Regions from separate parts of the Shewanella sp. SNU WT4 genome, predicted to be linked through region 3. Evidence: predicted binding sites of a transcription regulator. Region 3 holds the regulator's gene; each other region holds the start of a gene.
What was found. The regulator ArgR, encoded in region 3, controls arginine synthesis, uptake and breakdown. The targets are predictions, from matches to a motif close to ANTGAATANNTATTCANT.
Positions count from the first base shown of each region.

Region 1: a site for ArgR is predicted at 984-1,001, ahead of argA (amino-acid N-acetyltransferase). Genes of this name have one in related genera too.
Region 2: a site for ArgR is predicted at 2,003-2,020, ahead of argC (N-acetyl-gamma-glutamyl-phosphate reductase). Genes of this name have one in related genera too.

Region 1 covers NZ_CP041151.1:500,474-503,956, forward strand. Annotated here, with positions in the region: gene radC (DNA repair protein RadC) at 1-326, shown strand, start outside; gene rpmB (50S ribosomal protein L28) at 448-684, shown strand; gene rpmG (50S ribosomal protein L33) at 691-864, shown strand; gene argA (amino-acid N-acetyltransferase) at 1,042-2,367, shown strand; gene rarD (EamA family transporter RarD) at 2,469-3,392, opposite strand.
Region 2 covers NZ_CP041151.1:155,987-159,469, forward strand. Annotated here, with positions in the region: gene argB (acetylglutamate kinase) at 1-768, opposite strand, end outside; gene argC (N-acetyl-gamma-glutamyl-phosphate reductase) at 787-1,773, opposite strand; gene argE (acetylornithine deacetylase) at 2,033-3,205, shown strand; gene ppc (phosphoenolpyruvate carboxylase) at 3,332-3,483, shown strand, end outside.
Region 3 covers NZ_CP041151.1:3,597,951-3,601,433, reverse strand. Annotated here, with positions in the region: gene FJQ87_RS16360 (ABC transporter ATP-binding protein) at 1-216, shown strand, start outside; gene FJQ87_RS16355 (Dyp-type peroxidase) at 468-1,403, shown strand; gene argR (transcriptional regulator ArgR) at 1,484-1,954, opposite strand; gene mdh (malate dehydrogenase) at 2,214-3,149, shown strand; gene folX (dihydroneopterin triphosphate 2'-epimerase) at 3,303-3,483, shown strand, end outside.

The DNA.
Region 1 (3,483 bases), 970 kb from region 3:
CAGATCGCGCCTATGAGGTGTTCGCCATCTTATTGCTCGACAGTCAGCACCGAGTAATTCAGTTTGTAGAATTATTTCGTGGAACGATTGATTCAGCGTCTGTCTACCCCAGAGATGTGGTGGCCTTAGTGTTGGAAAAGCAAGCCGCTGCTGTCATCATTTGCCATAATCACCCGTCTGGTATCGCCGAGCCCAGTCAGGCAGATAGGCGAATTACTGAGCGATTGAAAAACGCGTTAACAACGATAGACGTAACCTTGCTAGACCACATGGTTGTTGGGGATCGTGACATAGTGTCGTTTGCAGAACGAGGATGGATAGCATAACTATTGCTTGATCTTTCCTCGTCTATGCTGTATAAAATGCGCCCTTCGTGTGCCTCGGGCGACGGCCATTCGATGCACATTAATGCTCGAGCGTTAAATTTGTTTTTTGGAGAAGATTGACATGTCAAGAGTATGCCAAGTAACTGGCAAGCGACCAATGGTTGGTAACAACCGTTCGCACGCAAAAAACGCGACCCGTCGTCGTTTTTTACCAAACCTGCAAAACCATCGTTTTTGGTTTGAAGAAGAAAAGCGTTTTGTTAAATTACGTGTATCTACTAAAGGTATGCGTATTATCGACAAGAAAGGTATCGAAGTAGTTGTTGCTGAACTTCGTGCCCGCGGCGAGAAGGTGTAATAGACCATGGCTAAAGCTAAAGGTAATCGTGAGAAGATCAAATTAGTATCAAGTGCTAAGACTGGTCACTTCTACACTACTGAAAAGAATAAGCGTAACATGCCTGAGAAAATGGAGATCAAGAAGTTTGATCCTGTTATCCGTCAGCACGTTATCTACAAAGAAGCTAAAATCAAGTAATTTGATTAGCGACTTTTAAAAAGCCCCTTTTAATAAAGGGGCTTTTTTTTGCCTCAATTTCACTCCCCATGACAACGAATTCACCAATACTGTAACTACCTGCATTAAAATTCTTTATTTGTGAATAATAATTCATTAGTATTGCGTGAGTAGTCATTCTGTTGGAAGGAGTTAACAGTGTCATCATTTGTGAGTGAATTAGTGGCCGGCTTTCGTCATTCGGCGCCTTATGTCAATGCCCACCGAGGGAAGACATTTGTGGTGATGCTGGGCGGCGAGGCGATTTTAGAAGGCGAATTTCGCGCCATCATCAATGATATAGCGCTGCTGCACAGTCTTGGGATCAAGATAGTGATTGTCTATGGCGCGCGCCCACAAATTGAAGCTGAGCTTGCTACGCGCGGCATGCGCTGTGATTATCACCACGGCATACGTATTACCGATGAGGTGTGCTTAAAAGTCATCAAGCAGGTGGCAGGCGCGTTAATGCTAGATATTTCGGCCTGCTTATCCATGAGCCTCAATAACACCCCGATGCAGCACGCTAATATCAACTTAGTCAGCGGCAATTATGTGATAGCTCAGCCGCTGGGCGTGGATGACGGCGTGGATTATTGCCTTAGCGGTAAGGTCAGAAAAATTGATACCGAAGCGCTGCATTGTCAATTAAATCAAGGCAACATAGTGCTGATGGGGCCGGTATGCGCTTCTGTCACTGGTGAAAGTTTTAATCTCACCGCCGAAGATATTGCCACCCAAGTGGCGGTTAAGCTTAAGGCTGACAAGATGATAGGTTTTTGTCAGTTACCTGGACTCATGAATGAAGTCGGCGAGCTTATCCCTGAAATTATGCCGAACTTGGCTCAAGGCTATTTACAGCAAACGCATCAGCAGTTGTGCCCCTCCACCCGCGCCTTTGTACACGCCAGTATTGATGCTTGTCGCCAAGGGGTGAGTCGCTGCCATCTGGTGAGTTACTTAACTGACGGCGCTTTGCTGCAGGAGTTATTCTCGCGCGATGGCATAGGCACCCAAATAGTCACAGAAAGCGCTGAAAAATTAAGGCGTGCTGACATTAGTGATATTGGCGGCGTACTTAACTTAATTCGCCCATTGGAAGAGCAAGGGGTGTTAGTGCGCCGTTCTCGCGAACAGCTAGAGATGGAGATAGAGCAGTTTGTGGTAGTTGAGCGTGATAGCTTGATCATTGGCTGCGCCGCCCTATATCCGTTTGAAGAAGATAACGCTGGTGAGTTTGCCTGCTTAGTAGTGCACCCTGATTATCGCGATGCCGATCGCGGCGCCTTGCTGCTCAATACCATCATTAACCAAGCGCGGGCGCGAGGGTATAGTCGCTTATTTGCGCTGACCACCCGCAGCATTCACTGGTTTCTTGAGCATGGTTTTGCGCTGCAAGACGTTGAAGCGTTGCCTGAAAAGAAAAAGCAGCTGTATAACTATCAACGCCGCTCTAAAATCTTGGCGCTCGATTTATTCGCGTGAAGTGTAAATCTCGATAACACTAAGCCCACGGTAGTGGGCTTAGTGGGCATTAAGGCTGAGGTCTTAAATCGTTAACTCAACACCACTTAACTCTTCAACCATTATTTAGTTTTATGTTCAGTGTTAGCCGTATGAGCATGTTGGCGCTGGCGTCGATTGTTAGCCATATCGAAGGTGAAAACCATCAGCGCGCACCAGATAAAGCCAAAGGTCACACTCTTTTCTAGGCTGAAGGCTTCGCCAAAATAAAGCACAGCTAAAGCAAACATTATGCTTGGGCCTATGTATTGGAAGAACCCGAGTACGCTCAGTGGAATGCGTACCGCCGCGCCGGCAAAGCATAATAATGGTAGGCTCGTAATAATACCGGCCGCCATAAGTAACAGATTTAAATCCCATGGGTTAGTTAGCATGCTGGCGCTACCATTGGCTGGCATCCAAGCTAAATATGCTAGTGCCACTGGCATTAAAATCGCGGTTTCTAAAAATAAGCCACTCTTAGCATCGATATTGACCTTTTTGCGCAGCAAAGCATACACCCCAAAAGATACGGCTAAGGCAATCGATACGATAGGGAGGGAGCCAAACGAAATCAGTTGCACTAGCACGCCAAGGGATGCAAGGGCGACCGCTAGCCATTGCAGTGGCCGCAGGCGTTCACTTAAAAACACCATGCCAAGCAGCACATTGAGTAACGGGTTAATGTAATAACCTAAGCTTGCATCCAGCATATGGTTATTGTTGACCGCCCAAATAAATAACAGCCAATTACCAGCAATTAAGGTTGAGGTTACCGTTAAAATGGCGAGTTGTTTTGGCCGTTTAAGCACAGCTCGAATATTGGCGGCGCCACCTGTCACTATCAATACCAGCAACATAAACACAAATGACCAAATGATCCTGTGCAGTAAAATCTCGGTCGGGCTAACGTCACTCAGTAATTTGAAATATAACGGGGCGAATCCCCACATGCTATAGGCGGCAATGGCGAGCATTATGCCTTTACGATTTTCTTGTTCGTTCATTCGAGGGTTCGTTGGGGAGAGTGGCCGGCAATTGTATGAGGATAGCCTAGGTTTGTCAGCATTAGATGCGGGTGGCCACGCTTAACACAAG
Region 2 (3,483 bases), 620 kb from region 3:
TTGGGTACCGACTTGCTCACCTTTAATCAGGGCCAGCATTTGCTCGGCGTCGCGCCAACTGGCGACTTGTACCGGTTGCCCCAACATCTGCGCGACTTCTAGCGCCGCCTCAACTTTGACCTTCATGCCAGCTTCAATCACGCCAAGCTTCACTAAGTTAGCGATTTCTGGCTCATCTAAACTGGCAATCAATTTGCCCTTACCATCGAGCACACCCGACACATCCGATAACAAGACTAATTGGCCGCTGAGCATAGATGTGACAGCGCTTGCCGCTTGGTCGGCATTCACATTTAATAACTGACCTGTAGCGCTAATGGCAATCGAGCTAATCACAGGTAACCAGCCTTGCGACAAAATAAAATCGATAAGTAGAGGGTCGCCCGCAGTGACTTTGCCTACTGCGCCGAGTGACTCATCTTTTACTTCCGCGACCAGCAGGCCGCCATCGGCAAGCCCTAAGCCTACGCTCTTAATACCGGCTTGCATGGCAGCGGCTTGCAGTAACTTATTGGCAGTACCTGCCAAAGCGCCGGCAATAATTGGCATTTGCTCATCTGGAGTAATACGTAAACCGTCGCGCTTTTGGGTGGTCATGCCATTGGCTTGTAATTGCTGCTCAACCACGCAGCCGCCGCCATGAACTATCACCACTGATTTGCCAGATTCAATCAGCGCCGAGGCTGTCGCCATTAAGCGCTTAATTCCCATGTCGCACTCTAAAAGCGCGCCGCCAACTTTTAACACTAATACGTTTGCTGTTTGCATAATGATGCCACCTGACGCTTATGGATTAGATTTGAAATGAATACTTATGCACTCGAGCGCTTGACTAGCCGCACCTTTTATTAAGTTATCAATTACGCTAGAAATCACCAGATAATGGCTATGCTCGTCATATTGCCAACCTAAATGGCAGCGGCCGCTGTGAACCACTTCATCCAATTTCGGAAAGACGCCTTGCTTTACCAATACGTTAGGATTGCCTTGGTAGCACTTAAAGGCAGCGTCAACATCGCCAAGAGTCACGCCCTGCTTAAGTTCCGCGGTAATAGTAGCTATGATGCCGCGCTTAAAATTACCCAAATGCGGAGTGAAGATGACCTCATGGCCAAGCTGGGTCGCTATTTCTGGTTGATGGCGGTGATTTAATACCCCGTAAGCACTTAAGCTCACTTCGGCAAAGCTAGTATTGAGCTGCGCCTTACGCCCAGCACCAGTGACGCCACTAACCGCATTAATCACAGGGCGAGTGTTAGTTAATAATCCTGCCACTGGGGTTAAGGCTAATAATGAGGCTGTCGGGTAACAGCCAGGCACAGCCACTAAGCGGCTTGCTTGAATCGCTTCGCTATTCCAATCGGTTAAGCCGTAAACCGCCTTATCTAACAGCTCAGGATATTGATGCTCAAACCCGTACCACTTGGAGTACATCTCTTTGTTTTCGAACCTATATGCCCCGCTTAAATCAAACACGGCTAAGCCTTGCTGATAAAACCACGCGGCCAACTCCATGCTGACATGATGATCGAGCGCTAACGCCACCGCATCGGCATTGTTGGCAATATCTTGCTGACTAGACTCATTAAGTCCTTGCAAACACTGGCTTAAGTGTGGCCAATTAGGATATAGGCTGGCTAATGATTGACCTAAATCAGCACTATTGGCTGACACATAGAGTCCATAAATCGCAAACTCAGATTCTTTAGTTATTAATTCTGTGAGTTGTGCGCCTGTGTATCCACTGGCACCAATAATGGCTATTTTTTTCATTGTTGAGTTCTTTACTATTATTGATTAATTGAAAAATGTAGGGCAGCGGTTACGCCTGTGGCGGATGCCAACAAACGCCAGATTATCGTCGTGAGGAGATAGATGGACTGAATGTAAATGGAAGACAATCAATGTGATGCATAAACAAGTGAGCCACCATATATCCTTACATTATTAAATTATCTGAACTGATTGACAGATTAACACGAACAATTAATTATGCAACAATAATGAATACTTATTTTATGCGGAGTGATGAATGTCGTTGCCAGAACTGAAAACTTGCTTTAGCCAACTGATTAAATCCAATTCCATTAGCGCTATTACCGCCGATGGCGATCATTCCAATTTAGAGGTCATTCAGCTGATTCAAGGCTGGTTAACCGACTTAGGCTTTCATTGCCAAATGCAAGCCGTCAAAGATAGCCGCGGTAAATACAACTTATTAGCAAGCTTATTGCCAAGGAATGGTGTGACCCATGGCGGCTTACTGCTGGCAGGACATTCAGATACTGTGCCTGTGGATGAGGGTCATTGGCAGCAAGACCCTTTTCAGTTAACTGAGCGCGATAACCGTTGGTACGGTTTAGGCAGCTGCGATATGAAAGGTTTTTTTGCCATTTGTGTGGCCGCGTTAAAAGAGTTGCCTTTAGATAAGCTTAATAAGCCGCTCTACATTTTTGCCAGCGCCGATGAAGAAACCACTATGAATGGCGCTAAGGCATTTGTTGAGCAATACGCCAATCAAGATAATTTTTGCCCTGAGTTTGCCATTATCGGTGAGCCAACCGGCATGACACCTGTGTATATGCATAAGGGGCATTTAGCCAAAGGCATTCGCGTCACTGGCCGCAGCGGCCATTCGTCGGATCCAGAAAAAGGCCTAAATGCCATAGAAATCATGCATGAAGTCATAAGCCAATTACAAAAGCTCAAACAAGCCTTGGCGACTCAATATCAGCAAACCGCCTTTAGTGTGCCTTACCCGACCCTAAATTTGGGCCATATTCACGGCGGCGATGCGGCCAATCGCATCTGTGGTTGCTGCGAGCTGCATATTGATTTACGCCCAATTCCTGGCATACCACTGCAAGAACTTGAACTCTTAATTCGGCAATATTTAAGTCCTATTCAGCAGCGCTACCCGAATGCTGTGGATATTTTCAGCTTATATCCTGGCAACGAAGCCTTTGGCGGCGATCTTAATGCCAGCTGGACACAAACGGCCGCTAAAATCTGTGGGCAAGAGCCACAAGTGGTTAACTATGCCACCGAAGCGCCATTTATCAGCTTATTGGGATGCCAAACCTTAGTGTTAGGCCCTGGCAGTATCGAGCAGGCGCATCAACCTAACGAATACATAGAAATGTCAGTGTTAAATCAGGCGCAAACTGTGTTTAAAGAATTGATTTATAACTGCTGTTTGAAGTGAGGTACATGTAGCAATATTTACTGTACAGTTGAAATCAAGCCGTTATAGTCAGAACATCATCCATCAGGCTAAGTGATATTCAACCAAATAAACCTGATCACACGTGAATACATTTTGGGAGCAACCATGGCAGACATGTACGCCTCGCTGAAATCCAATGTCAGCATGCTGGGACAAATACTCGGCGATACTATGGCTCAACATCTGGGCGATGGTTTTGTAGAAAAAGTAGAACAAATTAGGCAGCTGGCTAAAGACTCACGCAAAGGCAATGCCGA
Region 3 (3,483 bases):
TTATTGCGCCCTGAATATATAGGTTTGCAGCCCAACCCCAATGGCGCCGCGCACATAGTATCGCGCCAGTTTTTAGGCTATGGCTGTGAATACCGTTTGCACTGGAATAGCGAGTTACTGATTGCGCGCAGTCAGCAAGAATTTCAATGTGGAGAGCAGGTCGATATCAGCGTATTAGTTCATCCATTAGTGATTTTTGAAAGTGCGCTAGTGTAAAACAGATCAACTTGTCATTTTTTAGGCACTTGCAGTTATTGCATCGCAGATGTTAGTTTGAACTGATAGGCAGCGCTGAGTCGGAAAGGGTCAGGCTCATCTCAGTGTGAACGCCTAAAGGATGATCAAGGGTTAATGATGGTGTGTGCCAGAGTTCACACTTTTCTCGGCTAGTTTGATCTTTATACTGCGTGCATAGTCAAAGTTATTGATAATAATAAAAAAGTAACTTTGATAGGAATGCAATGACCATGGATAACCAGCTTATGCCTCGTGAGCAGCTTGGGATTTGTGCCGAAGGTAATCTGCATAGCATCTATTTGATGCTTAATGCCAAAGAGGGCGCTGAGCCCGCGTTAAAAGCAAGCTTAGCTACAGTGGCTCAGCATCTGTTTGAAAGTTCAGATACTCATAGTGATTGTGCCTTTAATGGCTTTGTTGCAATAGGAGCCAATTACTGGGATAGCTTGTATCCCTTAGCTCGTCCTGCCCAATTAGCACCATTTCCAGCGATGAGCGCCACTCATATTGAAGCGCCTGCGGTTGAATATGATTTGTTCGTGCATTTACGCTGCGATCGCTACGATGTACTGCATCAAATTGCTAACGAATGCTGCCAAATGTTAGATGGGCTAGTGGACATTAGTGATGAAGAGCGCGGCTTTAGATATCAAGATAGCCGTGACTTAACCGGCTTTGTCGATGGCACCGAAAACCCTAAAGGTCAACACAGACAGCAAGTGGCTTTAGTGGGCGCTGCTGATAGTGAGTTTAAAGGTGGCAGTTATATCCATGTGCAAAAATATGCGCATATGTTGCCTAAATGGCAGCGCTTAGCGATTAAAAAACAAGAAGATATTATTGGTCGCACTAAGCAAGACAACATTGAATATGCCAGTGCCGATAAGCCATTAACTAGCCATATTAAACGGGTTAATCTGAAAGATGCTGACGGTAATAGTTTAGAAATTTTACGCCAAAGCATGCCTTATGGCTCAATGACTAACCAAGGTTTGATGTTTATTTCTGTGTGCTGTAATCCAAGTCACTTTGAATTGATGCTGCGTAGCATGATCCATGGTGACGGTCATGGCCATCACGATCACTTACTGCACTTTACCCGTGCAGTCACAGGTTCAGCGTTCTTCGCGCCGTCATTAGATTTCATGCTAAGAGATCTTGATTGAACCTAGGCTGATGTTTTAGAGACAAAAACGCACCATTAGGTGCGTTTTTTATCTAAGGATGCAGGTGTTATTCGCAGTTATTATTCGCAATAGTTAAACAAAGAACGCACAGTTTCTAACGTAGCATCAATGTGCTTGATATTGGATGGACTAATAAAGATGGTGTCATCCCCTGCAATAGTGCCGAGGATACCTTCAGACTTGCCCATGGAGTCCAGCAGTCGCGCAATTAATTGCGCCGCGCCAGGGCTAGTTTTCACCACTATCATGGCTTGATTATGATCAACATCTAGCACTAAGTTTTTAAGTGGGCTACCTGCGGTTGGCACGCCAAGCTCAGCAGGCAAGCAATACACCATTTCTTGCTTAGCATTGCGAGTACGAACAGCGCCAAACTTGCTGAGCATACGCGATACTTTAGACTGGTTTATGTTGGTAAAACCTTCAGCTTGCAAGGCATGTACAATTTCGCTTTGTGAACCAAATCTTTCTTCTTTTAAGACGGCTTTGAAAGTACGAACTAAATCATCTTGATGCTTTGAGGTCGACATATAGGCTCTATTATATTCATGAAAACTATTCCATTTTGAATATAAGGCGGCTATGAGTCAACATAATTGCGATTTTTGTGAATAAAAATTCACTGTGAAATTCCTGTTTATATTTTTGTTTTATTCGACAAATTCAATTTGTTATCAACTTACAACCTCCGACTAACGGATAATTGCTATTCTGTTGACGATGAAGTAATGTTGGCGCAACAAGGAATTGGATGTATGTCACAAATATCTTAAAGATACGGAGATTATTATGAAAGTAGCTGTTCTTGGTGCCGCCGGTGGTATTGGTCAAGCCCTAGCTTTACTGTTAAAAACTCAGTTGCCCGCAGGTTCTTCCCTCTCTTTATATGATATTGCTCCTGTGACCCCAGGTGTTGCCGTGGATTTAAGTCATATCCCAACAGCAGTCACGGTCAAAGGTTTTGCTGGTGAAGATCCAACGCCAGCCTTAGTGGGCGCTGATATCGTATTAATCTCTGCTGGTGTGGCGCGTAAGCCTGGCATGGATAGATCGGATTTATTTAATATCAATGCTGGCATAGTGCGTAATCTCATTGAAAAAGTGGCGATTACTGCACCAACAGCCTTGATTGGCATCATCACTAACCCAGTTAACACTACCGTTGCCATTGCCGCTGAAGTGCTGAAAAAAGCGGGCGTGTATGATAAGAAACGTCTGTTTGGTATTACCACCCTTGATGTTATTCGCGCCGAAACCTTCGTGGCTGAAGCTAAAGGTCTTAATGTCGCTGACGTTAAAGTTAATGTGATTGGCGGTCATAGCGGCGTGACTATTCTGCCGTTATTGTCGCAAATTGAAGGTGTGAAATTTAGCGATGCTGAAATTGCTAGCATGACACAACGCATTCAAAACGCTGGTACTGAAGTGGTTGAAGCTAAGGCCGGTGGCGGCAGCGCGACTTTGTCTATGGGGCAAGCCGCATTCCGTTTCTGCCAGTCTTTAGTCAAAGGCTTAAATGGCGAAGCGAATGTGATTGAATGCGCTTACGTCGATGGCGGAAGTGAGCATGCACAGTTTTTTGCTCAGCCAATTTTACTTGGCAAACACGGCATTGAAAAAATACTGCCTTATGGCGAAGTCAGTAGCTATGAAGCTCAGGCTCGTGATGCCATGTTAGATACTTTAAAAGCTGATATCGTATTAGGTGTTGAGTTCGTAAAGTAATAGATTCGCTTTACTAAAGCGCCTACGGGCGCTTTTTTTTTGTGTGCAAAAGCCTAAACATTGTTTAAGTAATAAGTTAGCGTCATTGCGTTTAGGGTAAAAGAACATTATTTATGGAGTATTAAGTGTATGAATCAACAGACATCACTACCAATTCATCAAGCAATTATTAAGATCACTAACCTGCGCCTTCGCACTTACATTGGCTTTAATCCCGATGAAATGGATAAGCAGCAAGATGTGATTATTAATATTGAAATTCATTATCCCGTCGGTGAATCCTTTATTAGCGATGATGTTAGCCACGCGCTTAACTATAAAGTCATTACTAAAA